DNA from 2 places in the Burkholderia savannae genome. Region 1 is predicted to be linked to the other one. Evidence: riboswitches for the same ligand, from Rfam matches in the RefSeq annotation. Region 1 holds a riboswitch; the other holds the start of a gene.

What was found. Region 1 has a riboswitch for cobalamin ahead of WS78_RS09745 (HoxN/HupN/NixA family nickel/cobalt transporter). Riboswitches for the same ligand answer to the same signal wherever they lie in the genome.
Region 2: another riboswitch for cobalamin. It lies ahead of WS78_RS14625 (TonB-dependent receptor domain-containing protein); the one in region 1 lies ahead of WS78_RS09745 (HoxN/HupN/NixA family nickel/cobalt transporter).

Annotation. Positions count from the first base shown of each region.
Region 1 is NZ_CP013417.1:1,958,438-1,973,899, forward strand. It holds gene cobJ (precorrin-3B C(17)-methyltransferase) at 1-906, shown strand, start outside; gene WS78_RS37015 (hypothetical protein) at 1,082-1,222, opposite strand; gene WS78_RS09700 (chitinase) at 1,209-2,570, shown strand; gene WS78_RS09710 (hypothetical protein) at 3,054-3,308, shown strand; gene WS78_RS09720 (alpha/beta hydrolase) at 3,748-4,434, opposite strand; gene WS78_RS09725 (vWA domain-containing protein) at 4,571-5,185, opposite strand; gene WS78_RS09730 (ATP-binding protein) at 5,257-6,495, opposite strand; gene cobN (cobaltochelatase subunit CobN) at 6,704-10,969, opposite strand; gene cobW (cobalamin biosynthesis protein CobW) at 10,994-12,067, opposite strand; gene WS78_RS09745 (HoxN/HupN/NixA family nickel/cobalt transporter) at 12,133-13,194, opposite strand; cobalamin riboswitch at 13,545-13,804, opposite strand; cobalamin riboswitch at 14,264-14,496, shown strand; gene WS78_RS09750 (cobalamin biosynthesis protein) at 14,662-15,072, shown strand; gene cobO (cob(I)yrinic acid a,c-diamide adenosyltransferase) at 15,124-15,462, shown strand, end outside.
Region 2 is NZ_CP013417.1:2,956,210-2,971,671, forward strand. It holds gene WS78_RS14565 (DoxX family protein) at 158-574, opposite strand; gene WS78_RS14570 (cobyric acid synthase) at 726-2,312, opposite strand; gene cobU (bifunctional adenosylcobinamide kinase/adenosylcobinamide-phosphate guanylyltransferase) at 2,377-2,934, shown strand; gene cbiB (adenosylcobinamide-phosphate synthase CbiB) at 2,928-3,872, shown strand; gene cobD (threonine-phosphate decarboxylase CobD) at 3,865-4,914, shown strand; gene WS78_RS14590 (cobalamin-binding protein) at 4,919-5,833, shown strand; gene cobC (alpha-ribazole phosphatase) at 6,275-6,859, opposite strand; gene WS78_RS14600 (adenosylcobinamide-GDP ribazoletransferase) at 6,844-7,602, opposite strand; gene cobT (nicotinate-nucleotide--dimethylbenzimidazole phosphoribosyltransferase) at 7,609-8,664, opposite strand; gene WS78_RS14610 (ABC transporter ATP-binding protein) at 8,708-9,532, opposite strand; gene WS78_RS14615 (FecCD family ABC transporter permease) at 9,529-10,530, opposite strand; gene WS78_RS14625 (TonB-dependent receptor domain-containing protein) at 10,627-12,744, opposite strand; cobalamin riboswitch at 12,813-13,074, opposite strand; gene WS78_RS14630 (hypothetical protein) at 13,277-13,627, shown strand; gene WS78_RS14635 (cell division protein ZapA) at 13,624-13,938, shown strand; RNA gene ssrS (6S RNA) at 14,020-14,201, shown strand; gene WS78_RS14645 (EVE domain-containing protein) at 14,277-14,738, shown strand; gene WS78_RS14650 (SIMPL domain-containing protein) at 14,936-15,462, shown strand, end outside.

The sequences.
Region 1 (15,462 bases):
GCGCAGGACGCCGCCGGCGTGCTCGACGCCGCGCTGCCCGCCTCGCTCGCGAGCCGCCGCGTCAGCATGCCGCACGCCGATTCGACATCGCCCGGCGTCGCGATCGCCGTCGCCGACGCGCCCGTCGACGCCGACACGCTCGGCACCGCGCGCGGCCGCCTCACGGTGCTCGGCCTCGGCCCCGGCCGCGCCGACCTGATGACGCCCGCCGCACGCGCGGCGCTCGCCGATGCGACCGACGTCGTCGGCTACGCGACCTACGTGAACATGGCGGGCCCGTTCCGCGCGGATCAGCAGTTGCACCTGTCCGACAACCGAGAAGAGCTGCAGCGCGCGCGGCATGCGTTCGAGCTCGCCGCGCAAGGCCGGCGTGTCGCGGTCGTGTCGTCGGGCGACCCCGGCGTGTTCGCGATGGCGGCGGCCGTGCTCGAAGCGCTCGACGGATCGGACGATGTGCGCTGGTCGGCCGTCGAGCTCGACGTCGTGCCCGGCGTGTCGGCCGCGCTCGCGACGGCGGCCGAAGCGGGCGCGCCGCTCGGCCACGACTTCTGCCTGATCTCGCTGTCGGACAACCTGAAGCCGTGGGCGATCATCGAAAAACGCATCGATTGCGCGGCCGCCGCCGATTTCGCGCTCGCGTTCTACAACCCGGTGTCGCGCGCGCGGCCCGTGCAGTTCGATCGCGCGCTCGACATCGTGCGCCGGCATCGCGCGCCGGACACGGTCGTCGTGCTCGGGCGCGACATCGGCCGCCCCGGCGCGACGCTCGCGACGACGACGCTCGGCGCGCTGTCCTCGCAGCAGGTCGACATGCGCACGATGGTGATCGTCGGCTCGTCGACGACGCGGCGCATCGTGCGCGACGGCGCGCGCGAATGGGTGTACACGCCGCGCTGGTATCGCTGATCCCGAAGCGGAGTGAAGCGGCGCGCATCGCGTGTCGCGCCGCGCGTGACGAACCGGGCGCGGCGCGCATGCAGTCCGCGCCGCGATCGCATCGCTGCGCTCAATGCGCGCGATCATTTCGGATCGCGAATCAAGTCGCTCGCCAAACCTTGAATCCGAATAATAAAAAGAACGACTAACGATTCCATAATGCGGACGATTCCTCCATGATGTGCGAGCCGAAACGCCGACCGCCCATCGAGCGCGGCGGCGCGACGGCGATATGCAGGCCAGCATATCCACCCATCAACATGGAGAGAACAATGAACTTCAGCATGTCGTCACGCATCGTCCCGCGCGCGATCGCGGCGGGCTGTCTTCTCGCGGCCGCGGGCGCGTCGCACGCGGCGAGCGCTTACGCGCCGTACGTCGACGTGACGCTTTATCCGACGCCGCTCGTCGATCAGATCGGCGTGCAGCAAGGCATCCAGCAATTCATGCTCGCCTTCGTCGTATCGGGCGGCAACCAGTGCGCGCCGTCGTGGGGCGGCGTGCAGTCGATCGGCAACGGCGCGACGGGCGACCTGCTCAACACGATCGCGACGTCGGTGTCGAACTATCGCGCCAAGGGCGGCGACGTCGCGGTGTCGTTCGGCGGCGCGGCCGGCCTGCCGCTGATGCAGGCCTGCTCGAGCGTGGCCGCGCTGAAGAGCGCGTATCAGACCGTGATCGACACGTATAGCCTCACGCATGTCGACTTCGACATCGAAGGCGCGTCGCAGCAGGATTCGGCGGCCGTCGCGCGCAACTTCCAGGCGGTCGCGCAATTGCAGGCCGACTACGCGGCGAAAGGCAAGCCGCTGCACGTGACGCTCACGCTGCCGGCGATGCCGACGGGGCTCGTCCAGGACGGCCTGAACGTGCTGAACGCGGCGCTCGCGAACAAGGTGGCGCTCGATGCGGTGAACATCATGACGATGGACTACGGCCCCTCCGGCATCGACATGGGCGCGGCCGCGATCAGCGCCGCGCAGGGCCTCTATTCGCAGCTCGACACCGCGTACAAATCGGTCGGCCAGCCGCAGACCGACGCGCAACTCAAGCAGCTCGTCGGCGTGACGCCGATGATCGGCGTGAACGACGTGCAGGGCGAGACCTTCACGCTCGCGAACGCGCAGAGCGTGCAGACGGCGGTCGCGAACAACAGCTACGGCTTCGTCGGCATCTGGTCGATCACGCGCGACAAGCCGTGCGACGGCGGCTCGCAGTATGCATCGCCGATCTGCTCGGGCGTCGCGCAGCAGCCGTACGCGTTCTCGTCGATCTTCAAGCAACTGGGCGCGCACTGGGGCTCGGGCGTCACGCAGGACCCGAACTACGGCGGCGGCTCGGATGGCGGCGGCAAGCCGCAGCCGGGCGCGCCGTGGTCGCCGACGCAGGTCTACACGGCGGGCGCGACGGTCACGTATCAGGGCACGACCTATCAGGCGCAATGGTGGACGCAGGGCGACATTCCGGGGCAGTCGTCGGTGTGGAAGCCGGTCGGCGGCAACTCGCCCGCGTGGTCCGCGACGACCGCGTATCCGGGCGGCGCGTGCGTGATGTATCAGGGTGCGAAGTACTGCGCGAAATGGTGGACGCAGGGCGACGTGCCGACCGCGGGCGGACCGTGGGCGAAGGCCTGACGGCGGCGGCCGGGCCGCGCGGCGACGCGCGCTAGCCGGCCGCCGCGCGGGATCGGCGCTCGTGCGGGCCGCTCCCGCCTGGCCGGCGATGCGCGTCGCCGGGCAGGATGCTCGGCTCGTTCGGCGCCCGGAATGCGGGAATTCGGGAACGCGGCGGCGGTGCGAAGCACGTGGCGTACGGCGGCTCTGCCGCCGGATACGCGCGGGGGCGACCGGTTTGTCGCGCTCGCGGCGCGATTCGCTGCGTTCACGTTGCCGCAACAGATTCTCGCTGACGACGTTCTCGCCGACGACGTCATATCCTTGTGCGCGAACCTTTGTGTCACGTGGCATGCGACCGACGCTGTCCGTCAAAACGTCGCCGGGCATCGTTCCGGCATCGCCAACACGCGCGGGCGCGCGACGCGAATATGACGATCGGACGATGGAACGATGCCGCGCGGCTGCAGTATGCTGGGCACGTCGCTTTTTTCCGGAGTCGCCATGAAACGCTACCTGCCGTGCGTCGCCGCCTTCTGCTTCGCGCTACCCGCCGCGCATGCCCAAACACAGACCTACCACTTCGACGAAGGCGGCACGACGCCGACGGGCGTCACGTCCCAGCCTGCCTCGGCACCCGCTCAGGCGCGCACGCATCAGGCCAAGCCGCATCGGCATTCCGTGCACCGCAAGAAGCACCACCGGACGCACCGCCGCGCCCGCAGCGCGCAGCGCGACAGCTTCTATTCGCATCCGTGACGTTCGTGGCGTTCGTGGCGTTCGTGGCGCTCGTGGTGCTCATGGCGCTCGCGGTGTTCGTGGCGCGCCTGCCCGTTCGATCGGCGCGGTCACGGCGTCGCCCGGACGGGCCGCGGCTTCGCGCCAACGGCGGCCGCAAGCGCGCCTGACGCGCGCTCGAGCTCGAACGTCTCGCGCGAGCGCGGCGCGGCGGATGTCATCGATGCGCCCGGTTGTGCGAGCTCCGGCGGCTTACTCGCGATCTTGCTGCCGCGATCTTGCAGTTGCGCCGGACGCTCCGCGATTCGCCCGAGCCCGACCTTGCAGGCGCCGGCCGCCGATCGGATGCGTCGCGCGGCGACATGCCCCGCCGCGCAACACGTCGGCGACGGGTACATGACGTGGACGGCCGCGTCATGCCGCTTGCTGCCGCACGTGCTTCGCAGCGCAAAGGGAGCGATTACGCCGCGTGCAGCGCCGCGATCCGCGCATGCAGCCATTGGCGCAACGCGTCGATCTCTTCGATGCACACCGAATGCGGCATCGGATACGCGTGCCAGTCGACGCTCGCGCCCTTCCCGCGCGCAAAATCGCGCGCGGCCTCGCCGAGCGCGATCGGCAGGATGTCGTCGTCGGTGCCGTGCGCGGCGAAGATCGGCGTCGCGCGATTTGCGTCGGCGAGCCGCTCGTCGATGAAGCGCGGCGACGGAACGTAGCCGGACAGCACGATCAGGCCCGCGAGCGCGTCCCGATGCGTGAGCCCCGCCGTGTAGGTCATCGCGCCGCCCTGCGAGAAGCCCGCGACGAAGATCCGCGATGTCGGAATGCCGCGCCGGTTCTGCTCGTCGATCAGATCGCGCACGGTCGCGCACGATGCGTCGATTCCCGCTTCGTCGACCTGCCGGTTCACGCCCTCGAACGACAGGATGTCGTACCACGCGCGCATCACATAGCCGTTGTTCGCGGTGACCGCGATCTCGGGCGCGTTCGGGAACACGAAGCGCACGGCCGGGCCGTTCGCGATCCGCAGCTCGGGGACGAGCGGCACGAAATCGTTCGCGTCGGCGCCGAGGCCGTGCATCAGGATCACCGCGAACGCGGGGTTGGGGCCGGTTTCGATTTCGATCGTCGGCTGGTCGTCGAGCATGCTGAGGCTCCGCGAGATGGGATGGATGGGGAAAAGCGCATCGATGATCGCATATCGCCGCGGCAATCGACTGCCGCGCGCGGTATGGACGGCCGGCGCGGCCGCGGCGTGCGCCGGCACCGCGATCGCCCGAGCGTCAAGCGATCCCGCGCGCGAGCTCATCGGGCGTGGCGAGCGTCGCGCCCCATGCATGCGCGAGCCGCTCGCAGCGGCCGAGCCGCACGGCCGCGTCGTCGAAGTCGACGACGACGATCCGCTCGGCGAGCGCCGGCCGCGCGGGCGCTTCGGCCGTGCGCCCGTCCGACAGCAGCCATACCCAGCGCCGCTGTTGCGGGCGCCGGCGCGCCGCGCGCGCGAGCAGCCGCGCCGCGGCGTCGATGCCTTGCGCGAGCGGCGTGCCGCCGCCGCCGCCGACGGGGGCGAGCCAGCGCTCGTTCCACCAGCGCGGCACGGCGGGCCCGAAGCGCACGTCGGCCGAGCCGCCGCCGAAGCAGACGAGCGCCGCGTCGGCGCGCTCGCGCGCCAGACAATCGAACAGCGCGACGACGAGCCCCTTCGCGCGCGCGAGCCGCTCGGCCGTCAGCATCGACGCCGAGCAGTCGAGCACGAAGCAGTGGAGCGCGCCGGGCGCCCCCGTCTGCGGCCGGTAGCGCAGATGATCGGCGCGCAGCGCAGCGCCGCGCGTCGCGGCGAGTGTCGCGCGCCACGCGATGCGCGCGCCGGGGCGGCCCCGCGCGTCGTCCGTGCGCATGCCTCGTTCGAGCCATCGAAGTCCGCTGCCCGGCGCGTTCGCGACGGCAGCGGCGGCATCCGTCCGATGGCTCAGCGTTTTTTTGGCGACAACGGGATCACGCCCTTGACTGGCGTCATGCCCGCCGGCTCGGGCGGCAGGTAGCCCCAGTCGCCGTCGTCAGTTTGCGGGGGGCGGCCGCTTTCGCGTGCCGCATCGCGATTGCCGGCTGCGTGCCGCGCGGTGCCGGTTGCGGCGGGCGATCGCTCGCGCGGCGAACCGGCGCCGCTTGCACGCCGCATGTCGTCTGCGTGAGCGTCAGCCGCGGCGTCGCGCGGCGGCGCGTCGAGCCGCGCCGAATCGCTCGCGCGGTCGGTTTCGCCGGCGCGCGCGGATTCGCGCCGCCCGGCCCGCGCGCCCGCTTCATCCTCCGGCCGCGTGCGCCGATGCCGCAGCACGTCGGCCGCGACGCGCTCGACATGCGCCGCCTCGACGATCGTCGCGCCTTCGAGCGCCGCCAGCGCCCGCGCCGCGCGCAACATTACGAGGTCGCCGCGCAGGCCGTCGACGGCCGCGTCGATGCAACGTTCGGCGACGCGCGCGTGCGCGTCGTCGCCGAACGCGAGCGCCGGCAGCGCGGCGCGTGCGCTGCGAATCCGTGCGACGAGCGCGGCTTGCGCGTCGCGGTGTTGCGCGCGGAATGCGTCCGGATCGAGGTCGAACGCGAGCCGTGTCTTGACGATCCGTTGCCGCGTCGCCGCGTCGTAGCAGTTCGCGAGCTCGACCATCAGCCCGAAGCGGTCGAGCAGTTGCGGCCGCAGCTCGCCCTCCTCCGGATTCATCGTGCCGACGAGCGCGAAGCGCGCCGCATGGCTGTGCGAGATGCCGTCGCGCTCCACCGTGTTGACGCCGCTCGCGGCGGCGTCGAGCAGCGCGTCGACGAGCGCGTCCGGCAGCAGGTTGATCTCGTCGACGTACAGCACGCCGAGATGCGCGCGCGCGATGAGGCCGGGCGAGAAGCGCACCGCGTTGTCGGCGAGCACGCTCGCGAGGTCGAGCGAGCCCGTCACCTGCTCGTCGGTGGCCGACAGCGGCAGCGTGACGAAGCGCCCTTCGGGCAGCAGCTCGGCGAGCGCGCGCGCGGCGGTCGATTTCGCGGTGCCGCGCGGGCCGCTGACGAGCACGCCGCCCAGGCCCGGATCGACGGCGACGAGCAGCAGCGCCTGCTGCAGCGCCTCCTCGCCGATCAGCGCGGAAAACGGATACGCGGCGGGCAGCGCGCGCTCGTCGGATGCGGCGGCCGCCGCGTGCGATGGGTTCGTGTCGTTCACGTGGCTTCCCGTGATGGTGACGGTTGCATGGCGCGCATCGTGCGCGAGGTTCGGATCGACCGGGCGGTTTGCGGCGCGTGCGCGGGTGCGTGCGCCGCCGTCGCGCCGTTCGCCGCATCCGGTGCGCGCGCGCCGTGCGCCGATCGCGCCGCCTTGTTCATTGCCGTCGCGCCGCACGCGGCGCGCCCGCCTGCAATCGCCCGGGTGCTCATCGCCGCGCCCCTTCGAGCCGCTGCTCGCTGTCGAGCAGATAGCCTTCGATCGCGTCGCGGTGCACACCCGGCGCTTGCCACAGGCCGCGCTGCATCGCCTCGACGAGGCGCTCGCAGATCCCGTGCAGCGCGTGCGGATTGTGCCGCTCGAGGAACGCGCGCGTGTCGGGGTCGTGCAGGTACGCGTCGGCGACGAGCGCGTATTGATGATCGGCGATCACGCGCGCGGTCGCGTCATAGCCGTACAGGTAGTCGACGGTCGCCGCGATCTCCGCCGCGCCCTTGTAGCCGTGCCGCTTCACGCCGTCGATCCACTTCGGATTGACGACCCGCGAGCGGATCACGCGCGCGATCTCCTCGCGCAGCGTGTTCATGCGCGGCGCGGCCGGATTGCTGTGGTCGCCGTGATAGAGGCTCGGCTGCCGCCCCGACGCGTGGCGCACAGCGGCCGCCATCCCGCCGTGGAACTGATAGTAATCGTTCGAATCGAGGATGTCGTGCTCGCGGCTGTCCTGGTTCTGCACGACGGCGTCGATCGTCGCGAGGCGCGCGCCGAACGCGTCGTGCGCGGCCTCGCCCGCGCTGTTCTGCGCATACGCGTAGCCGCCCCAGGTGCGGTACGCGTGCGCGAGATCGGCATCGGTCTGCCAGCGGCGGCCGTCGATCAGCGCCTGCAGCCCCGCGCCGTAGCCGCCCGGCCGCGCGCCGAACACGCGCCAGCCCGCGCGCCGGCGCGCTTCGTCGGCGGGCACGCCGCGCGCGACGAGCGCGTCGGTCTCGCGCCGCACGCGCGCGCGAACCGGGTTCAGATGCTCGGGCTCGTCGAGCTCGGCGACCGCCTGCACGGCCGCGTCGAACAGGTGCATGACGTTCGCGAACGCATCGCGAAAAAAGCCCGACACGCGCAGCGTCACGTCGATCCGCGGCCGGTCGAAGATCTCGATCGGCAGGATCTCGAAATCGGTCACGCGATGGCTGCCGTGCGCCCACTTCGGCCTCACGCCGAGGAGCGCGAGCGCTTGCGCGACGTCGTCGCCGCCCGTGCGCATCGTCGCCGTGCCCCACACCGACAGGCCGACCGCGCGCGGGTAGTCGCCGTGTTCCTGCAGATGGCGCTCGATCAGCTGCTGTGCGGATTTGAGGCCGATCGTCCATGCGGCCTGCGTCGGCACCGCGCGCGTGTCGACCGAATAGAAGTTGCGGCCCGTCGGCAGCACGTCCGGCCGCCCGCGCGACGGCGAGCCGCTCGGCCCCGGCGGCACGAAGCGGCCTTCGAGGCCGCGCCGCAACTGGCGCAGCTCTTCGTCGCCGCATGCGTCGAGGCGCGGCAGCACGTCGCGCGCGATCCGCTCGAGCACCGCGTGCGTGTGCGGCCAGTGCGCGGCGACGTATGCGGGATCGGCGAAGTCCGTTGCGTTCGATCGCGGCGCGGCGTTCGGGAACGCGGGGCTTGCCGCGGAATCGTCATGCGCGGCGTGGGCGGCCGGCCGCCCCCCGGCGCGCGGCTCGACGCCTGTCGGCGCGTCGCCGTCCTTCGCCTGCGTGGGTTGCGCCGCGTGGGCGGCCGACGCGCGATCCGCCGTCTGCCGGTCCGCCGCGCGGATGCCGCGCTCCGTCGGGCGGCCGTGCGGCGCGCGGCCGTTCGCGGGCGCGCCGCGAAGCGTTGCCGAACGCGCCGCGCCATTCGGATCGCGCTCCGCGCCGCGCACGTCGCGCGAATTCGCCACGCACGCGTCGGCCGCGTATTCGCCGTCGTCGCGCGCACCGTGCCGGCCACGCGCGCGATCGGGCGCGTCGCCGCCGCACGCGTCGGCATGGCTGCCGTCGTCGCGCGCGCCGGTCGATCCGCGCGCGGAATCCGGCGCGTCGCCGCCCTCCCCGCATATCCGCTCGATCAGCCGGCGCGCCAGCCCTTCGAGCCGCTCTCGCGTGTCGCCCGCGTGACGCCACGGCTCGCCGCTCACCGCACGCAACGCGTCGGGCCGCGGCCCCGTCCACGGCGCGGCCCAGTCGGACGCGAGCGGATCGAAGTGCTCGCCGAGCGCGAGATCGCGCGCGAGCGCGCCGATCAGCCCCGCGTGCTCGCCGCGCCCGTCGCCCGACGGAAAGCGCGCGAGCGCGACGAGCGTATCGCGCCGCTGGCGGCCGCGCGGCGAGCTGCCGAACGTGTGCAGCCCGTCGCGGATCTGCGCCTCCTTCAGCTCGCAAAGCCACGCGTCGACGCGCGTGAGCAGCGCATCCTCGGCATCGCGCCCGCTGGGCGGCGCGATGCTCAGCTCCTCGTGCAGCTTGTGCTCGACGATCGTCTCGAGGATCGTCTCGCGCAGCACCTTCGCGCGGCGCGCGTCGACCATCAGCGCATCGTAGTATTCGTCGACCTGCCGCTCGAGATCCTGCAGCGGCCCGTAGTTTTCCGCGCGCGTGAGCGGCGGCATCAGATGGTCGACGATCACCGCCTGCGCGCGCCGCTTCGCCTGGCTGCCCTCGCCCGGATCGTTGACGATGAACGGATACAGGTGCGGCATCGGCCCGAGGATCAGGTCCGGCCAGCACGCGGGCGACAGCGCGACGCTCTTGCCCGGCAGCCATTCGAGATTGCCGTGCTTGCCGACGTGGACGAGCGCGTCGATGCGAAACGCGTCGCGCAGCCAGAAATAGAACGCGAGATACGCGTGCGGCGGCACGAGATCGGCGTCGTGGTAGTTCGCGTAATCGTCGTCGCCGCGCGAGCGCGACGGCTGCACGCCGACGAACACGTGGCCCGCGCGCCAGCCGGAAATCGGGAAGCGCCGCTGCCGCAGCGTCGGGTCCGCTTCGGGCGGGCCCCAGCGCTCGTTCAGCGCGTCGCGCGCCGCTTGGGGCAATTGCGCGAAGCGGCGCAGGTAATCGTCGAGCGGGTAGCTCTGGAACGCCGGGCGCAGCGCGCGCGTCGACGGATCGTTCGTCACGCCTTCGGTGATCCGCGCGAGCAGCGCGTCGCCGTCTTCGGGGAGCTCGCCGATCCGATAGTCTTGGTCGCGCAGCATCGCGAGCACCGCGAGCGCGGACGCCGGCGTATCGAGCCCGACGCCGTTGCCGATCCGCCCTTCGCTCGCCGGATAGTTCGCGAGCACGAGCGCGACGCGCTTGTCCGCGTTCTCGAGCGTGCGCAGCCGGCACCAGCGGCGGCTCAGCTCGGCGACGAACGCGATCCGCTCGTCGTCCGGCTGATAGCGCACGACGTCGACCTCGGTGTGCGGGCAGCGGTACGCGAGCCCCTTGAAGCTCACCGCGCGCGTGACGATCCGCCCGTCGACTTCCGGCAGCGCGACGTGCATCGCGATGTCGCGCGCGTTCAGGCCGTGCGGATCGGCGAGCCATGCGTCGCGATTGCCGCCCGACAGGATCACCTGCAGCACGGGCGCGTCGCCCGCGAGCACCTCCGGCTCGTCGGCGCCGAGCGCGCCCGCCGCGAACGCGGTCGTGTTCAGCACGAGCGACACGTTCGCGTCCGCGCACAGCTTCTCGACGACCGCGCGGCTCATCGCGTCCTTGAGCGACGTCACCGCGATCGGCAAAGGGTTGAGCCCTTCTCGCTCGAGCGCGGCGGCAAGCGCGTCGAACACCGCGGTGTTCGCGGCCTGCCAGTGCGCCTTGTAGAACAGGATCGCGACCACGCGCGCATGCTCGCGCCAGCGCGCGCGCCAGTCGTCGAGGCTCGGGCTCGCGAGCGCCGGATGATAGAGCGCGGCGGCGGGCAGCGGGCGCGGCGGCTCGGGCTCGTCGCCGACGCCGAGCGCGTGGTGCGCGATGCTGCGCAGCAGCGCGCGGGCGTTCGCGGGCCCGCCCTCGCGCAGATAGCGCCACCACAGCCGGCACAGCTCGGGCGCGACCGTGCTCTTCGCGATCAGGTTCGGATCTTCCTGCAGGTCGCCCGAGAACATCGCGAGCTGCTGCCCGGCGCGCGCCGCGAGCGCGACGGCCTGCTCGATCCCGTACGGCCAGTACGTCTCGCCGCCGAGGTGGTCGATCACGACGGCGCGCGCGTGACGCAGCACGTCGTCGACGTAGAAATCGACCGACGCGGGCTGCCTCAGGAACGTCACGTTCGCGAGGCGCACGCTCGGAAAGCCGTCGCCGAGCGTCGGCACGACGCTCGCGAGCAGCGACAGCGTCGTGTCGGCCGAGCTCAGGATCACGATGTCGGCCGGACGCTGGTCGATCCGGACGACGCCCTGCGTATCGTCGACAAAGCCGCCCGGCGTCGTGCGCAACAAATGCATCGCTCTACTCCGCGCCGCGCGGCATCACGCGGCCTGCGCGCGGGCCGCGAGCGCCGCGTCGAACGCGCGCTGCAGCGCGGCCGCGTCGAGGTCCTCGCCGATCAGCACGAAGCGGCTCAGGTCGGCTTCGCCGTCGCGCCAGCGGCGGTCGAAATAGCTGTCGAAGCGCCGGCCGACGCCCTGCACGACGAGCCGCATCGGCGCGCCCGGCAGCGCGGCGAAGCCCTTCACGCGGTAGATCGTGTGCGCCTCGACGAGCGCCGCGAGCGCCGCGAGCGCGGCCTCGCGCGAGCTCACGCGCGCCTCGACGACGACCGAATCGAACTCGTCGTGGTGATGATCGGGATCGTCGGCCGAGCCGTGGTGATCGTGGCGCAGGTGAATCGTCTCCTCGGACGCGGCGTTCAGGCCGAGCAGCGTCGCGAGATCGAGCTCGCCGCGCTGCGCGCGCACGATCTTCACCTGCGGCGCAATCTCGTCGCGGATCGTCGTCTCGACCGACGCGAGCGCGCCGTCGTCGAGCAGATCGGTCTTGTTGACGATCACGAGATCGGCCGACGACAGCTGATCGGCGAACAGCTCGTGCAGCGGCGATTCGTGATCGAGGTTCGGGTCCGCGCGGCGCTGCGCGTCGACGGCGACCGGGTTCTCGGCGAACTGGCCGAGCGCCGCGGCGGGCGCGTCGACCACGGTCAGCACCGCGTCGACGGTGAAGCTGTTCTTGATCGACGGCCAGTTGAACGCCTGCACGAGCGGCTTCGGCAGCGCGAGGCCGGACGTCTCGATCAGCACGTGGTCGATGCCGGCTCGGCGCTCGACGAGCTTTTCCATCACCGGATAGAACTCTTCCTGCACGGTGCAGCAGAGGCACCCGTTCGCGAGCTCGTAGAGCTGGCCGTCGGCTGCGCGGCCCGCTTCGTCGCAGCCGAAGCCGCAGCCCTTCAGGATCTCGCCGTCGATGCCGAGCTCGCCGAACTCGTTGACGATCACGACGATGCGGCGGCCGCCCGCGTTCTGGAGGATGTGGCGCAAGAGCGTCGTCTTGCCGCTGCCGAGAAAGCCCGTGACGATCGTCACGGGAATTTTGCGCATTTGCATGGTGGTTCCGTTGGTCGGTATCGGTTCGAATCGGTTCGATGTCAAGGCGGCCGCGAACGCGCGGCTCATGCGGAGATCGTCACGTCGATGTCGTCGTAGCGCCTGATCCGGTAGATGAGCGCCGAGACGGCCCAGCTCGCGACGAACAGTCCGATCACGAAATAGCCGAGCACGCCGAAGTGCTCGGCCGCCATCGCGACGAAGTCCCAGAGGCCGCCCTTGAGCGCGAGCTTGTCGCCGACGAGGGCGAGCGCCTCGATGCCGCCGATCACGACCGCCACGAGCACCGACACGAACGTGATCGTCATGTTGTAGTAGATCTTGCGGATCGGCCGCACGAACGCCCAGCGGTACGCGCCCATCATCATGATGCCGTCCGTCGTGTCGACGAGCGTCATGCCCGCGGTGAAGAGAACGGGCAGCGCCATCACGGACCAGAACGACAGCCCGCCGTGCGCCTGCGTGGCCGAGATGCCGAACAGCGCGATCTCGGTCGCTGTGTCGAAGCCCAGGCCGAACAGGAAGCCGATCGGATACAGGTGCCAGCTGCGCGACACGATCGCGAACAGCGGCCGGAAGATCCGCGCGAAGAAGCCGCGCCGGTTGAGCAGCAGGTCGAGATCCTGCTCGACGAGCGGCTCGCCGCGCCGCACCGCGCGGAACGTCCGGTGCACGGAGATCAGGATCAGCAGGTTCGCGAACGCGAGCACGAGCAGGAAAAACGCCGACACGCTCGTGCCGATCACGCCGCCCCACGCCTTCATCCCTTCGAAGCGCTCGGCGAGCGTCGCGGCCGTCAAGGCGACGGCGACCGTCATCAGGATCACGACCGTCGAGTGGCCGAGCGAGAAGAAGAGCCCCGCGCCGAGCGGATTCTTTTTCTCGTGCATCAGCTTGCGCGTGACGTTGTCGATCGCGGCGATGTGGTCGGCGTCGACCGCATGGCGCAGCCCGAACGTATAGGCGAGGAGCGCCGTGCCGAGCAGCACCGGCTGGCCGTGGAACGCGGCGAACGCCCAGATCCACGCGCCGACGTTGAACGCGATCAGCAGCGCGTAGATGCCGACGATCTTGCTGCGGAGCTCGGCGGGGCTGTCGTTGAAGAGACGGAGAAACGATTTGAGCATGGCGCTCCCTTTGCGAACCGGTCGACAAACAAGACGAATGCCAACACGCGCGACATCGCGCGCGATGCGCGTGCCGCCGCGCCCGGTTCGTCGTCCGTCCGCGCGCACTGCGCGCCGCTGCGCATTTGCAACGCGCGCGTTTGCGACATGCGCATATGCAACGTGCGCGCCGGCCGCTCGCGCAGATGCGACTCGCGCGGCGCGGGCCGAAGCACGCGGCACCGGACGGGGATGAGCCAGGCAAGGCGGCGTCGAGCGACGCGATGAAGCCGTGGACGACGCGCCGCATCCCCGCGGCGCTGAACCCTGGGGCCGCTCGCCGTCGCGGCGGCGGATGCGCTCGAACGGCGAACGGGCCCCGTGTCTCGGCCGGTATCCGGGCTGACGAAAACGCCGCTTCACCTTCCCGGACGCGATGCGTCCAGTGGTTGGCCGCGCATGCCGGCGGGCATGCGGAGAAGCGGGCGCCGCATCGCTCGCGCGATGCCTTCGCTTACCGTTGCGGGGGCAGCGCAGGTTGGCGAGCCGCGACGCGGCGACGCTCCCTGCTTCCCGTTTGACTGCGTGCGACAAGAACCCGCACGCGAGCACCGAAACGCGAGCGAGTGTAGGCGCGCGGGCGCGGTGCGTCAAGGCGGACAAAAGGCGCGGAAGGACGACGCGGGCGCGGCGGGTGTCGCGCAGCACGGCGGCTGGAACACGTCACGACCGATGGCGGGCCGGCGCGCGAGCGGCGTCGATCGCCGCGCCGCGGCCGAAGCGGCGCGTCGATCGGAGCCGCGCCGGATCAGCCGACACCGCGCGCCGGATGCGGCGTGTCACGGCTGCCCGGCGCGCGAGCGGGCGCAGACGGCGCTCGCGCGCGCAAGCCGGACGCCGCGCCGACGGCCGGCTCGCGCCGCCCCGCGCGGTCGGCCCGGTCGGCCGCCTGCGCATGCCGCGCTGCCCGCGCCGCCCGCCCGGCGCGATCCGGGCGGAGCCGTCGGCCCTCGCCGGCCGCGAGCGCCGACGCCCGCTGCCCGCCCGCCGCGCGCCTTCGGCGGCGTGCCCTCGCGTGTTCGGCGCTGTGCTATCGTATGCGCGCGTTCGGTGCTCGAGCGCGCGACCCGCGCGCTCAGTCAAACGGGAAACAGGAAGCGGCGAGCCCGCGCAGCCTGTGCTGTCCCCGCAACGGTACGCCGCCTGCGACGCGCCCGCCGCGTTCGCGCATTCCGCCATCGCGCCACTGTCCTCGCCACGGACGGGAAGGCGGCGGAATGGCAAGCGGCCAGCCCGGATACCGGCCGACGCAAGGGGCGAGCCGCGCTCGCCGAACGCCCGGTTCCGCGGGGGACGGAACCGGGCGCGCAACCCACGCAGCATGACGCGCCGGCTCGCGAGCCGGCCGTCGATGGCCGAGGCCGCATGACTCCATTCGCTCCAAGCCGCCGGAACCCGCGCGAGCGCGACTCGCTCGCGCACCGCCCGATGATGCGCGTCGCGCTCGGCATCGGCTGCCGCGCGGGACGGCCCGCCGATGCGATCGAGGCCGCGATTCGCGCCGCGCTCGCGCAACTGCCGGATGCGTCGCTCGCCGACGTCGGCGTGGTCGCCACGCTCGACGCGAAGGCGCGCGAGCCGGGCCTCGTCGAATGCTGCGCGCGCAACGGCTGGCCGCTCGCCGCGTTTTCGCGCGACGAGATCGCCGCGCAGCTCGCGCGTTTCGCCCGCGACGCGCGGCGCGCGGCCGGCGCCGCGCCGTCGCTCGCCGCGCGCGCGCGCTTCGGCGTCGACGGCGTCTGCGAGCCATGCGCGCTCCTCGCCGCGCCGAACGGCGCGCTCGTCGTGCGCAAGCTCGCGCTCGACGGCGTGACGGCGGCGCTCGCCGGCCCGCTGTAACGCGCGCCCTCTTCCGATCCACGAACGACACGACTCACAGGACTCCAGTCGATGAAAACCGATTCCGAATCGCATCAACGCATGGCCGAGCGCCGCCGCGCGGGCCACGAGAAAAAGCAGGCGGCCGCGACCGCCGAGAAAGGCCTCTTGATCGTCCACACGGGCAACGGCAAGGGCAAGAGCACGGCCGCGTTCGGGATGGCCGTGCGCATGCTCGGCCACGGGATGCGGATCGGCGTCGTGCAGTTCATCAAGGGCGCGCTGCATACGTCCGAGCGCGATTTTCTCGGCGCGAACGCGCAGTGTGATTTCGTCACGATGGGCGACGGCTACACGTGGAACACGCAGAACCGCGACGCCGACATCGCGACCGCGCGCCGCGGCTGGGAC
Region 2 (15,462 bases), 1.0 Mb from region 1:
CTGCACCGAAACGGGTTCGTCCGCACTTGGGCGAACGGACGACGGCGAAGCGGCGCTCGCGCGGCCCAAACGACGCTCGCCGCGCCGCCACGGCCCCCGGCGCGGACGGCCGCTCCAAGCCGCCGCGAACGGGCGGCCGCAGCAGCCGGAACGCCGCTTACGCGGCCCTGCCGGCCAAGCCGCGCGCGCCGCCGAGCGCGAACGCGCCGGCCCCGAGCAGCGCCTGGACGACGAGCGTGAGCGCCCAGAACGCCGGATATTCCCAGCCGCCGTGCGGCGCGGCGAAGCTCCAGCCGTTCGGCAAGTGCGTCATCGTCGCGCCGAGCATGAACGGCAGCAGCACGAGCGACGCGAGCCGCACCCGCACGCCTGCGAGAAGCGCGAGGCCGCCGACGAGCTCGACGACCGTCGTCACGTAGGCGAGCCAGCCCGGCAGGCCGAGCGACGCGAAGAACTGCGCGGTGCCGGGCAGCGTGAACACGAAGACCTTCTGCGCGACGTGCGCGAGGTACAGCACGCCGAGCGCGACGCGCAGCAACGCCGCGCCGACATCGTTCAAACGGTTCGAATCCATGTTGGGGTTCCCTTTCGTCGAAGTTTGGATGGAATGCACTTTATTCGAACCAAATTCGGCAAAAAACAGCCGATCAGACTTATATTATTTCCTATTTGGAATTAATGACGCCAAGGGTACGACGAGGCAATCCGACGAGCCGCCGCCGACATCACGCGAACGCCGCAAACACGCGATCGAGATCGAGGTGCGCCGCGAGCGTGTCCGCAAGCCGCTCGAGCGACGCCTCGCGCAACGCCGGATAGTCGACCGGCTCCGCGCCGCCGAGCCCCGCCCATTCGAGCAGCGCCGCGCACGCGTCGGGCGTGTCGAAGAGCCCGTGCAGGTAGGTCGCGAGGATCTGCCCGTCCGCCGACACTGCGCCGTCCGGCCGCTCGCCGTCCGCCCCCGCGAGCACGAGCGCCGGCGACGCGAGCGCCGGCCCATGCGTTTGCCCCATGTGGATCTCGTAGCCGGACACGCGCGCGCCGCCCGCGAACGCGAGCCGCCCCGTCGCGTTGACGAGCGTCTTCCGCGGCGTGAGCGTCGTCGCGTAGTCGAGCAGGCCAAGGCCCGCGCTCGCCGCGCCCGCCGCGCCTTCCACCCCGTGCGGATCATCGAGCGCGCGGCCGAGCATCTGCATGCCGCCGCAGACGCCGATCACCTTGCCGCCGTAGCGCAAATGGCGCTTGATCCGCGCGTCCCAGCCCGCGTCGCGCAGCCATGCGAGATCGGCGAGCACGTTCTTCGAGCCGGGCAGGATCAGCAGATCGGCGTCGGGCACGGGCCCGCTCTTCCAGTACGTAAAATCAACGCGCGGATGCACGCGCAGCGCGTCGAAATCGGTGTGGTTGCTGATCCGCGGCAACGCGGGCACGACCACCCGCAGCACGCCCGCGTCGCGCCGCGACGCCGACGTGTGCGCGCTCGCGGGCAGCATGTCTTCCGCGTCAAGCGTGAGCCCGTGCAGGTACGGCAGCACGCCGAGCACGGGCTTGCCCGTCTGCGCTTCGAGCCAGCGCAGCCCCGGCTCGAGCAGCGCGGGATCGCCGCGAAAGCGGTTGATCACGAAGCCGCGCACGCGCGCGCGCTCGCTGTCCGACAGGCACGCGAGCGTGCCGACGAGATGCGCGAACACGCCGCCGCGATCGATGTCGGCGACGAGCACGACCGGACAGTCGACCGCCTCGGCAAACCCCATGTTCGCGATGTCGCCTTCGCGCAGATTGATCTCGGCGGGGCTGCCCGCCCCTTCGACGATCACCGCGTCGTACGCGGCGCGCAGCCGGCCGTACGATTCGAGCACCGCCCGCATCGCGACCGGCTTGTAGTCGTGATAGGCGCGCGCGTTCAGATTCGCGCGCGCCTTGCCGTGGACGATCACCTGCGCGCCGCGGTCGCCCGTCGGCTTCAGCAGCACGGGGTTCAGATCGGTATGCGCGTCGATGCCCGCCGCGAGCGCCTGCAGCGCCTGCGCGCGGCCGATCTCGCCGCCGTCCGCCGTCACCGCGCTGTTGAGCGCCATGTTCTGCGGCTTGAACGGCGCGACGCGCACGCCCGCGCGGCGCGCAAGCCGGCAGAGCCCGGCGACGAGCGTGCTCTTGCCCGCGTCGGACGTCGTGCCCTGAATCATCAGCGCGCCGCGCGGACGGGCGGCGTTGGCGTTGGCGTTGGCGTTGGCGTTGGCGTTGGCGTTGGCGTTGGCGTTGGCGTTGGCGTTGGCGTTGGCGTTGGCGTTGGCGTTGGCGTTGGCGGTCATCGTAAGCGAGGCGCGCGACGAATGGCGAAGGCCGCATTATCGCGCGGCCCGTTACAATCACGCGATGACTCCGCGCGATCTCACCTTCGTTCTCGGCGGCGCGCGCTCGGGCAAGAGCGCGCACGCCGAACGGCTCGCCGCCGCCGGCGGCCGGCCCGTCACGTATATCGCCACCGCCCGCGTCGCCGACGACGAATTCGCCGAGCGCGTCGCGCATCATCGCGCGCGCCGGCCGGCCGACTGGACGCTCGTGGAAGCGCCCGTCGAGCTCGCGCGCGCGATCGCGCAGCTCGACGACCCGCGCGCCTGCGTGCTCGTCGATTGCCTCACGCTCTGGCTCACGAACCTGCTCTGCCCCGCCGACGGCCCGGGCGTCGACGACGCGCTGTGCGACGCGCGCGTCGCCGAGCTCGAAGCGGCGCTGCGCGCGAGCCGCGCGCAGATGATCGTCGTCAGCAACGAGATCGGCTTCGGCGTCGTGCCGCTCGGCGCGCAAACGCGCCGCTTCGTCGATACGCTCGGCCGCGTCAATCAGCGCGTCGCGGCGCTCGCGACACGCGTCACGCTGTGCGTGGCCGGCCTGCCCGTCACGATCAAGCACGAGGGCGAATCGCGATGCTGATGCTGTCGCTGCCCGCCGTCGCCATCCTCGCGGTCGCCGGCTGCATCGTCGACAAGCTCGTCGGCGAGCCGCGCACCGCGCATCCGCTCGTCGCATTCGGGCGGCTCGCCGCGCAGCTCGAGCGCGCACTCAATACCGGGCGACGCGGCCGGCTCGCCGGCCTCGCCGCGTGGCTCGCCGCCGTCGCGCCGCCCGTCGCGCTCGCCGCATGGCTCGTCGCGGCGCTGCCGTGGCCGCTCGCCGCCGCGCTGCACGTCGCGCTGCTGTGGTTCGCGCTCGGCGCGCGCAGCCTCGCCGAGCACATCGCGCCGATCGCCGCCGCGCTGCTGCGCCGCGATCTTCCGGCCGCGCGCACGCTGACCTCGCGCATCGTGTCGCGCGACACGAGCGCCGCCGACGAAGCCGCGCTCGCGCGCGCGGCGGTCGAATCGGCGCTCGAGAACGGCAACGACGCGATCTTCGGCGCGCTCTTCTGGTTCGTGATCGCGGGCGGCCCCGGCGCGCTGCTGTTCCGGCTCGCGAACACGCTCGACGCGATGTGGGGCTACCGGACGCCGCGCTTCGCGCGCTTCGGCTGGGCGGCCGCGCGCATCGACGACGCGCTCAACTGGGCGCCCGCGCGCCTCACCGCCGCGAGCTACGCGCTGCTCGGCGACACCGCGAACGCGTGGCGCTGCTGGCGCGCGCAGGCGCGCCACTGGGACAGCCCGAACGCCGGCCCCGTGATGGCGGCGGGCGCAGGCAGCCTGAACGTCGTGATCGGCGGCCCCGCCGTCTATCACGGCGCGCTCGAGGATCGCCCGGTGCTCGGCGCGGGCGAGCCCGCGGCGCCCGTGCACGTCGCGGCCGCGCTGTCGCTCGTCGCGCGCACGATGATTCTCTGGCTCGCGCTGCTGATCGCGGGCGCGGCGCTCACCATTGCAACGCACCATGGCTGACGCACCGGCGATCACGCACGGCGGCAACCTGCACGAAGCCGCGCTCCGCTACGGCATCCCGCGCGACGCGTGGCTCGATCTTTCGACGGGCATCAATCCGCACGGCTATCCGGTGCCGCCCGTGCCCGCCGACGCATGGCGCCGGCTGCCCGAGGACGACGGCGTGCTCGCCGCGCACGCGGCGCGCCACTACGGCGCGCCGAGCGCCGCGCACGTGCTGCCCGTCGCGGGGAGCCAGGCGGCGATCCGCGCGCTGCCCGCGCTGTTCGAGCGCGGCACGGTCGGCGTCGCGCCGCTCGCATACAGCGAGTACGCGCCCGCGTTCGCGCGTCACGGCCACGCGGGCGCGCCGCTCGACTGCGGCAGCGACGCGCTGCCCGCGGCGCTCACCTACGCGATCGTCGCGAATCCGAACAATCCGACCGCCGAGCGCATCGATCGCGCGCGGCTGCTGCGGTGGCACGCACAGCTCGTCGCGCGCGGCGGCGCCCTCGTCGTCGACGAGGCGTTCGCGGACGCCGACGCGCACGCGGGCGCGTCGCTCGCCGCGCATACGCATCGCGACGGCCTCGTCGTGCTGCGCTCGGTCGGCAAGTTCTTCGGTCTCGCGGGCGTGCGCGCGGGCTTCGCGCTCGCCGCGCCCGCGCTGCTGGAGCGGCTGCGCGACGCGCTCGGCGCGTGGACCGTCAGCGGCCCGGCGCGCCACGCAGTGCTCGCCGCATTCGCGGACGACGCATGGCAGCGCGCGACGCGCGAGCGGCTCGCTCACGACGGCGCGCGCCTCGCCGCGCTGCTGCGCGCGAACGGCTTCGTCGCGCACGCGACGCCGCTGTTCAGCTGGACCGCCGATCCGCGCGCGCATGCGCTGCACGAGGCGCTCGCCGCGCGCGGCATCTGGACGCGCTACTTCGCACACGCGCCGAGCGTGCGGATCGGGCTGCCCGCTCTCGAGAACGAATGGCGGCGGCTCGAACACGCGCTCGCCGATTGCGTGCCGGCGCTGCCGGCCACGTTGACGAACGCCGCCGGAGCGGCGCAATAAATCGATGCCCAAGCTCGCCCCTGTCCTTCGTATCGCCGTCGCGTGCGCGAGCGCGCTCTGCGTCACCGCCGCGCACGCGAGAATCGCCGTCACCGACGACGCCGGCCACACGATCACGCTCGCCGCGCCCGCGCAACGAGTCGTCAGCCTCGCGCCGCACGTGACCGAGCTCATCTATGCGGCGGGCGGCGGCGCGAAGCTCGTCGGCGCGGTGTCGTACAGCGACTACCCGCCCGCCGCGAAGGCGCTTCCGCGCGTCGGCTCGAACAAGGCGCTCGATCTCGAACGGATCGCGGCGCTCAAGCCGGATCTGATCGTCGTCTGGCGCCACGGCAACGCCGAGCGCGAGACCGAGCGGCTGCGCGCGCTCGGCATCCCGCTCTACTTCAGCGAGCCGCGGCACCTCGACGACGTCGCGACGTCGCTCGACAAGCTGGGCGCGCTGCTCGGCACGCGCGAGCGCGCGGCGGCGGCGGCCGACGCGTACCGGCAGCGGATCGCGCAACTGCGCGCGCGTTACGCGAACCGGCCGCCCGTTACGGTGTTCTTCCAGGCGTGGGACAAGCCGCTCATCACGCTGAACGGCGACCACATCGTCAGCGACGTGATCGCGCTGTGCGGCGGACGCAACGTGTTCGCGCAACTGAAGCCGGTCGCGCCGTCCGTCACCGAAGAAGCGGTGCTCGCCGCGAATCCGGAAGCGATCGTGACGACGGCGGCCGGCGCGACCGCGACGCGCGACGCGCTGCCCGATTTCTCGCGCTGGCGCGCGTGGCCGAAGCTCGCCGCGGTCGCGCGGGGCAATCTGTTCGCGATCGACGGCGATCTGCTGACGCGACCCGCGCCGCGCATCGCGCAAGGGGCCGAAGCGCTGTGCCGGGATCTCGACGTCGCGCGCGCGCGGCGGCCGAGGCCGTGACGCGGCGCGATCCACACTGCGTCGCCCGGATACGAGCGCGCGCGCAACTCGTTGCGCACGCAAGCATGCAGGCCGGACCGTAACGGCGGCCGCGATCCGCCTGCGCACGCGCGCGACGTCGTTCGTCGACGCCTGAACGCAGCAATGCGCCGCACGACGCCGATCGCGTCCGATCGCGGCGCTGCCATGGCGCAGCGCCGTTTGTACTGAATCTTCTTCGCCGTGTTCGCGATTTCGTGGGCGGCATTCCTGATGAGCAGCGACGTCTGCCGGCAATTCAGCAAGCGCATGCCGCCTTCTCTCCATGACTGGAACGCAGGCGCATCGTGGCCGCGTCGAATCCGCCAATCCGAACCGATGCGCTCGCCGTCGCCCCGGCAAGCGTCGAGCGCCTCATTGGCCCACTGCGAACACGAAGCGCGGCGCGCGCTCACGCACGCTTCACTCGTCCCAATGCACGAGCCGCCAGCCGCCCGCGTGGCCGACGCGTCGCAGCCACACGACGCCGCCCACCGCGATCGGCCGCGCGAGCATCGCTTCGAGCGGGGCATCGAGCGCGTGCGACGCCAGCGTGCGCATCACGCCCGCATGCGTGACGGCCCAGCTCGCGCGCGCCGCATCGGCGAGCGTCGCCAGCGCCGGCCGCACGCGCGCGACGAACTGCGCGGCGCTCTCCCCGCCGTGCTCGCGCGCATGCATCAGATCCGCGCTCCATCGATCGAGCGCGTCGCGCCCGATCGCATCCCAGCGCTTCAGCTCCCACGCGCCGAAATCGATCTCGCGCAGCCGCACGTCGCATTCGAGCGGCGCGCCGGCCTCTCGCGCGAGCACGCGCGCGACGTCGGCGCAGCGCGCGAGCGGGCTCGACCACACGTTGCCCGCCGCGCCCGCGCCGAGCACGCGGAGCCGGCGCAGCACGTCGGCCGCGCCCGTCGCCGCGTCGGCCGCGAGCGGCACGTCGCTGCTGCCGTAGCAAACGCCCGCTTCGACGGCGACAGCCGGATGGCGAATCAGGACGAGATCCATCCGAGCATCACCAGATAGATCGCGAGCTCGAACACCTGCTGCGCGAAGCCGAGACAATCGCCGGTGTAGCCGCCGATGCGCCTGTCGAGATAACGCGCGATGCACGCGCGCAACGCGAGCGTCACCGCGAGCGCGAGCGCGCCCGCGCGCCAGTCGGGCCAGAACAGCCACGGCAGACCGAGCGCGGCCGCGAACATCAACGCGCTCGCGCGCATCCGATGGGCGACCGGCTGCGCCTTGCCTTCGGCGCGCGCGTAGTCGAGCGTGACGAGCAGGCTCGCGGCGAGCGTGCGGCTCGCCGCATGCGCGGCGATCATCGTCCACGCGGCGCGCGCGGGCGGCATCGCGGCGAGCGCCTGCCATTTCAGCGCGAGCGCGATCACGAGCGCCGCCGCGCCGAACGTGCCGATCCGCGAATCGCGCATGATCCGCAGCACGTCGTCGCGCGTGTAGCCGCCGCCGAACGCGTCGCAACTGTCGGCGAGGCCGTCCTCGTGCAGCGCGCCCGTCGCGACGAGCGTCGCCGCGATCGACAGGAGCGCAGCGACGCCCGTCGGCCACACGCGCGACGCGGCGAGATGCACGGCCGCCGCGAGCGCGCCGACGCACACGCCGACGAGCGGAAAGTAACGCGCCGCGTGCGCGAGATCGACGGCCGCGCCGCTGATCGCGCGCGGCACCGGCACGCGCGTGAAATACCCGAGCGCGACGACGAAGTAGCGCAGTTCGGCGAGCGGATTCATCGCGCGTCACGCATCGCGGTTCGCGACGCCCGCCGACTCGAAGCTCGCCATCTCGTTGACGAACGCCGCCGCCGCGCGCACGAGCGGCAGCGCGAGCGCGGCGCCCGTGCCCTCGCCGAGACGCAGATCGAGCGCGAGCAGCGGCTCGCCGCCGAAATGCTCGAGCATGCGCCGATGCCCCGCTTCGTTCGACACGTGCGAGAACACGCAGTATTCGCGCACCGCGGGCGCGAGCGCGTCGGCGACGAGGAGCGCGGAGGTCGCGATGAAGCCGTCGACGAGAATCGCCATTCGCGCGCGCGCCGCCTCGATGAACGCACCCGCCATCATCGCGATCTCGAAGCCGCCGAACGTCGCGAGCACGTCGAGCGGCTCGATCGCGTCCGCGTGCCGCGCGAGCGCGCGCCCGAGCACCGCGCGCTTGTGCGCGAGCCCCGCGTCGTCGAGCCCCGTGCCGCGGCCGACGCACGCGTCGATCGGCACGTTCAGCAGGCGGCTCATCACGCACGCGGCCGCCGACGTGTTCGCGATCCCCATCTCGCCGAAGCCGATCACGTTGGTGCCGAGCGCCGCGTGATGCCGCACGCGCGCGGCGCCCGCGGCGAGCGCGGCGAGCGCTTCGTCGCGCGACATCGCGCGCTCGTGCGCGAAGTTGCGCGTGCCGCGCGCGATCGCCGCGCCGACCAGTTGCGGCGATTCGGGCAGCGGCGACGCAACGCCCGCGTCGACGATCTCGAGCGCGAGGCCCGCGACGCCCGAAAACGCGTTGATCGCGGCGCCCCCCGCCACGAAGTTCGCGACCATCTGCGCGGTCACCGCCTGCGGATACGGGCTCACGCCTTCGGCCGCGATCCCGTGGTCGCCCGCGAACACGATCATGACGGGACGCGCGACGCTCGGCGCGGCGGTGCGCTGGATCAGGCCGAGCTGCAGCGCGAGCGCTTCGAGGCGGCCGAGACTGCCGGGCGGCTTCGTCTTGTGATCGATCGTGCGCGTGAGCGTCGCGCGCAGCGCGGCGTCGTCGAGCGGGGCGATGTGCGGCAGGGAGTAGGTGGAGGTCATCGGTTCGCCTCGTGGGTGGAATGGGTCGCGCGATGCGCGTCGGTCAGATGATGCGGCCGGGCGCGCCGGGCCATGCGGGCACGAGCGCCTCGTGGCCGTCGCGCTCGATCAGCACGAGCGGATAGCCGAACGCGCGGCTCGCGAGCTCGGGCGTCAGCACGTCGCGCACCGGGCCCGCGTGCGCGGCGCCGTTGCCGTCGAGCAGCAGCGCGTGCGTCGCGAAGCGGCGCGCGAGATTCAGGTCGTGGCACGAGAAGATCGCCGTGCGTTCGCCCGCGCGCAGCCAGTCGGCGAGCGCGACGAGACAGTCGATCTGATGATGCAGGTCCAGGTGCGCGAGCGGTTCGTCGAGCAGCAGCAGCGGCGCGTCCTGGCACAGCGCGGCCGCGAGCGCGACGCGCTGCCGCTCGCCGCCCGACAGCGACAGCACGTCGCGCGCGGCGAACGATTCGAGCCCGAGCCGCGCGAGCGCCGCGTGCGCGGCCGCGCGATCGTCGGGGCGCTCCCAGCCCCAGCCTGTCAGATGCGGAAAGCGGCCAAGCAGCACAGTGTCGAACACGCTCGCGCTGAACGCGTCGTAAAGCGTCTGCGCCATCACCGCGCGCCGCCGCGCGAGCGCTTCGGGCCGCCAGTCGGCGAGCGGCACGCCGTCCGCCTCGACATGGCCCGCCGCGGGCTTCGCGAGCCCCGCGAGCGTCGTGATCAGCGTCGTCTTGCCCGCGCCGTTCGGCCCGGCGACGCACCACAGCTCGCCCGGATAGAACGTATGCGTGAAGTCGTCGAGCAGCGTGCGCGCGCCCGCCTTCAGCACGACGCGCAGCGTGCCGTAGCGGGCCGAGCGCGACGTCGGCGCGCGGTGCGTCGTCATCGCGCAGCCCTCCGCAGCAGCATCCACAGGAACAGCGGCACGCCGATCAGCGCGGTCATCACGCCGACCGGCAATTGCGCGGGCGCGATCGCCGTGCGCGCGAGCAGGTCCGCGGCCATCACGCCCGCGCCGCCCGCGAGCATCGAGGCGGGCAGCAGCATCCGCTGATCGTTGCCGAACGCGAGCCGCAGCGCGTGCGGCACGACGAGCCCGACGAAGCCGATCGTGCCCGCCGTCGTGACGGCCGCGGCCGCCGCGAGCGACGCGATCAGATAGATGCGCAAACGCAGCCGCGCGACCGGCACGCCGAGCGCGGCCGCCGCCGTGTCGCCGCGCAGCAGCACGTTCAATTGCGGCGCGACCGGCAACGCGACGAACGCGGCGAGCGCGAGCGCCGCCAGCGCGAACCACGGCGACGCCGCGCCGCTCAGGTCGCCCGACAGCCAGAACAGGATGCCGCGCAAGCGCTCTTCGGGCGCGATCGCGAGCATCAGCGTGATGAGCGCGAACCAGCCCGCCGAGATCACGACGCCCGTGAGCAAGAGGCGCGGCGATGCGTCGCGCGGCTCGCCGCGCCACAGCTCGCGGCGTGCGAGCCCGAGCACGAACGCGATCGACGCGAGCGCGCCCGCGAACGACGCCGCGTCGACGATCCACCATGCGCCGCCCGCGATCATCGCGACGAGCGCGAACGCGGCCGCGCCGCCCGACACGCCGAGCACGTAAGGCTCGGCGAGCGGATTGCGCAGCAGCACCTGCAGCAATGCGCCCGCGAGCGCGAGGAGCGCGCCGCAGCCGAAGCCCGCGAGCGCGCGCGGCAGCCGCAGCGTGCGGACGATGTCGGCCGCGAGCGGATCGGCGCTCGCGCGATGAGCGAGCGCCGCGAACGCGTCAAGCGGCGTCACCGGCACGCTGCCGAGCGTGAGCGACGCGACGAACGCCGCGCATGCGACGAGCGCGAGCGCGGCCCAGATCGCGGCCGCGCGCGCGGCGTGCATGCCGGCGCCGCGCGCGTCGGCTCTCATGCCGCCTCCCGCGCGCGAAGGCGCGAGCGGCGCGCGCGGCACCGACTGCGCCGAAGCCGCGGCCGGCCGTCAGCGCTGCTGCCAGCCGAGCGTGACATAGGCGCCGCGCCGCGGCGTGTTGTATGCATATGCAAGCTCGTAGTCCTTGTCGAACAGATTGTCGATGCGCGCGCTCACGTACCACGACTTCGTGATGTCGTAGCGCGCGGACAGATTGACGATGCCGTATCCGCCCAGACGATTGCCGTAATCGTCGCGCGGGCCGCTCACGAGCCACTCGCCGCCGACGCGCCAGCCGCCGAGCGAGCGATTCGCCGACACCGACGCGAAGCGCCGCGCGCGCCGGTTCAGATCCTGGCCGGCGGTTTCATCGACCGGGTTCTGCAGCGTCGCCGCAACGCGCACGTCGGTCTTGCCGACATGCCCCTGCCACGATCCTTCGACACCCTGCACTTTCGCGCGGCCGACGTTCTGCGCCACATAGTACGGGCCGCTCGCGCCGGGGCGATAGTCGATGAGATTCGTGTAGCGCGTCTGGAACGCGGTCACGCGCACGACGCCCGCCGCATCCGACGCATACTGCACGGCCGCCTCGACCGAATGGCTGCGCTCGGGCCGGATCGACGGATTGCCCGCGTTCGGATAGTACAGATCGTTGAAGCTCGGTGCGCGAAACGCGCTCGAATAGCTCGCGGACACCTTCCAGCGCTCGGTGACGTCGAGCCCGTAGCCGAGATAGTAGCTGTTCGCGCCGCCGAAATCGGAGTATTGATCGCGGCGCACGTTCGCCTGGAACTGGCTGTCGCCGATGCGGCCGGTATAGCCGAGCCAGCCGGAATTCACGTGGCGCTCGGGCGCGGCGAACACGTTCGATTCGAACGACTGGTCGAGCCGTTCGTAGCCCGCCTGAAGCTTGTGGCCGCGCGCGATCGCGAAATCGTTCTGCCACGTGTACTGGCGGTTGTCGGTATTGAAGTGGTCGGTGTATGCGCCGTTGAGCGCGGACTGGCTGCGGTCCTTGCCGCTCGACACGTTCACGCGCGTCGTCCACCAGTCGGCGAGCTTGCCGTTCGCGAACGCGGACACCTGCTGGACACGGCTGTACAGATCATTCAGATCGGTCGGCGCGCCGTATGCGTCGTCGAAGCTCGCCTTGCCGTTCGCCTGGAAGTACGTGACGCCGGCGTCCCACCTGTCGTCGAACCGGTGCCGCAGCGACGCGGACGCGCTTTCGTTCAGATAGCCGTTCGCGTTCGGATTGGCCTGCGGCTTGAGCGCGGGATCGAGCGACGAGAAGCCGTCCGTCTTGAAGCGCGCGAGCGACACGCTGAACGTCGTCCGGCCGTCCGCATCGAGCCGGCCCGATGCGCCCGCGCTTTGCGTCTGCGTGTGATAGCTGCCGTAGCCCGCCGAGAAATCGAAGCGCGGCGGATGATCGCCGCCCGTCTTCGTGAACACCTGCACGACGCCGCCGATCGCGCCGGACCCATACAGCGACGACACGTTGCCGTTCACCACTTCGACGCGATCGATCTGGTCGAGCGGCAGCTGGCTGATCTGCGCCTGCCCGAGGCTCGCCGAATCGACGCGCACGCCGTCGACGAGCACGAGCGACTGTGTCGGCTGCGCGCCGCGCAGGAAAAGGCTCGCGCTCGCGCCCGGCCCGCCGTTGCGCACGATCTGCGCGCCGGGCGCGAGCGCGAGCAGGCCGGGCAGATCGGTCGCGCCGCTGTCGGCGATGTCCTGCGCATCGAAGAGCGTCGTCTGCGGGATCGCGTCGGCAAGCTTCTGCGGCGCGCGCTGCGCGGTGACGACGATCGGCGCGAGCTGCGCGCCGGGCGTCGAACGCGAAGGCGCTGTCGCTGTCGCTGTCGCTGTCGCTGTCGCTGTCGATGTCGACGTCGACGTCGACGTCGATGTCGATGTCGATGTCGATGTCGATGTCGACGCCGATGCCGATGCCGATGCCGATGCCGATGTCGCTGACGTTGCCGACGCCGACGCCGGTTCGGATGCGAAAGGCGGCGGAGCCGCGGACGACAAGGAGTCCGCTGGAATCGCAGACGATGAAGAAGAAACGGAAGAATCAGCTGAAGCAGGCTGAGCAGCCGCGGCGCCTTGCGCGAGCGCGACGCACGGCAGTCCGGACAGAGCGGCGAGCGCTGCGCGGACGAAACGGGTACGCATGAACGACATCCTGTTGAGCCACAGCGGGGCCCGCTTCCCCGCAGGCCCTGCATCACGGAGACGGGCGCGCCCGTCTCCCCGCCGCGGCCGGTATCCGGGCTCGCGACGTCACCGCCTCGCCTTCCCGCGCGAAACGCGCAGTGGCACCACGCCGGCGGCCGGCCGAGCCGGCCGTGCCGACGCATCGAGAGTGCGGCTTGCATCGGATTCGATGCGATCGCTTACCGTTGCGGGGGCAGCGCAGGTTGGCTCGGTCCCGGCGGACGTCGCGCCCTGCTTCCCGTTTAACCGCGCGCGAAGCGCGCGAGCACCGAGGCGGCGCCAGTTTAGGAGCGCGCGCGCCGCAGCGTCAAGAAAGCGCGACGACGCAGCGCAAGAAACGTCGCGCCGTGTGTCGTCGACACGATCGACATCAACGAACGACGAAGAGATTTCGCGGCGAGAAGCAGGGGTGTTACGTCTAGAAACGTTACAGATATCGGAAAGTCGCTTATTCCGCGCTAAAATGCTGGGTCTTTAGAGGACGCAGCACATGCTCAACGAACTCGAAACCCTATCTCAAAACATCGGCCGTCTGATCGCGCTGAATCAACGCCATCAAGCGGAACGGCTCGCGCTCGAGGAGCAGGTCGCGCAATTGCGCACGCAGGCGCAAACGCTGCGCTCGGAACTCGAGCAATTGCGCGACGAGCGCAACGCGCTCGCAGCGGAGCGCGACACGCTGTCGGCGAAGATCGACGACGCGCAAGTGAAGCTCAACGCGATTCTCGAAAAATTGCCGCGCACGAAAAGCGTGCCGGATGCGGAAAACCAGCTCGACCTGCTCGCGCCGCAGGCAAGCGATGAAGCCGAAGGCACGGCGAGCCACGGAGAACAGGCATGAGCACCAAGCAGATCGAAGTGTCGATTCTCGGCCAGGCGTATCGCCTCGCCTGCTCGCCCGAAACCGAAGCGGCGCTCGTCGAGGCGGTCGCGCGCGTCGATGCGGAAATGTCGAAGATCCGCGCGAACAGCTCGGTGCGCGGCACCGATCGCATCGCCGTGATGGCCGCGCTGTCGCTCGCATCGGAGCTGCTGAGGCTGCAACAGAGCGTGCGTCACGGAGAAGCGTTCCCTGCGGAAGAAATCCGGCGTACAATGCATCAAATGAATGAACAACTCGGTGCAGTGCTCGCACAGCACGAGGTGCAGTAAAATGCTTCACCAGGTTCGGCCACTGCTTGATCTATCGCGTTCAAGCCGCTGAATTCAAAGGTGATTCGAACAGTTAAGTCAGCTTCCCTGCCTGGTTCGCCAAGGTCATATATTCCTTGAACCAATGCCATGTGCACGGTTGCGGAAATTTGTAGCACGGGCGCGCGCGTCACTCTGTCTGATGTACCCGAAGTGCTGCTAACTGCGACCAATTCTGAACCTCAGGTTCAGGATGCCGGCCTAGCGGCCAAGGCGGGGGCCTATTCGACGGCATCGGGCAAAGCCCGATGCCGTTTCCTTTTGTGCAGCCTTTTCATTGCGTCGAGTCGTTGCGATCCATGCGCTACTGGCTGATGAAATCCGAACCGGACGAGGCGAGCATCGACGACCTCGCCGCCGCCGCCGACCAAACCTTGCCGTGGACCGGCGTGCGCAACTATCAGGCGCGCAACTTCATGCGCGACACGATGCGGATCGGCGACGGCGTGCTGTTCTACCACTCGAGCTGCCCCGAGCCCGGCATCGCGGGGCTCGCGGAAGTCACGTCGACGCCCTACCCCGATCCGACGCAATTCGATTCGCAAAGTCCGTACCACGATCCGAAGTCGACTCAGGAATCCCCGCGCTGGGTGCTCGTCGACGTGCGCTTCGTCAAGAAGACGCCGCTCGTTTCCCTCGGCGCATTGCGCGAGCACGAGGAACTCGCCGACATGCGCGTGCTCGCGAAGGGCAACCGGCTGTCGATCACGCCCGTCACGCCCGAAGAATGGCGCTTCATCACGAAGCGCCTGATGAAGTGACGCGGCGGCCACGTCAAACATTGTCAGACCCGGCGCGCGAAGCCGCGCCGGCCGGAACCTCGGCCCGCTTTCGACAGCCTAACGGGCGCTCGACAGATGCAGTGCCGCATCCGCCGGGCGTTTCGAAAGAAGCGCGGCGTCCGTCCGCGCCCCGCACGCCGCATGTCGCGTGCGCGCTTACGCTCAAGGAGTCAACAATGACGAAAAAATCCGCTCTAGCCGTTGCCGTCACGCTCGCGGCGGCGCTGCCGATCGCCTTCGCGCTCGCCCCGTCCGCGGCGCGCGCGCAAAGCATGGGCCAGATGCAGCCGCCCGCGGGCGTGCTGTCGCTGTCCGCGCAGGCGAGCACCGATGTTCCGCAGGACGTCGTCGACATCACGCTGTTCTACGAACAACAGGCGAAAGATCCGGGCACGCTGACCGCCGAGCTGAACAAGCGCGCGGACGCGGCGCTCGCGCAGGCGCGCGGCGTATCGGGCGTCACCGCGCGCACGGGCGAATTCTCGGTGTCGCCGAGCATCGACCGTGACGGCAAGATCTCCGCGTGGCGCGGCCGCACCGAGGTCGTGCTCGAGTCGCACGACTTCGCGGCCGCGTCGAAGCTCGCGGGCCAGTTGAGCCCGATGATGCAGGTGGCCAACGTCGCGTTCTCGCTGTCGCCCGAAGCGCAGCGCGCGGCCGAGCAAAAGCTCACGTCGGAAGCGATCAAGGCGTTCCGCACGCG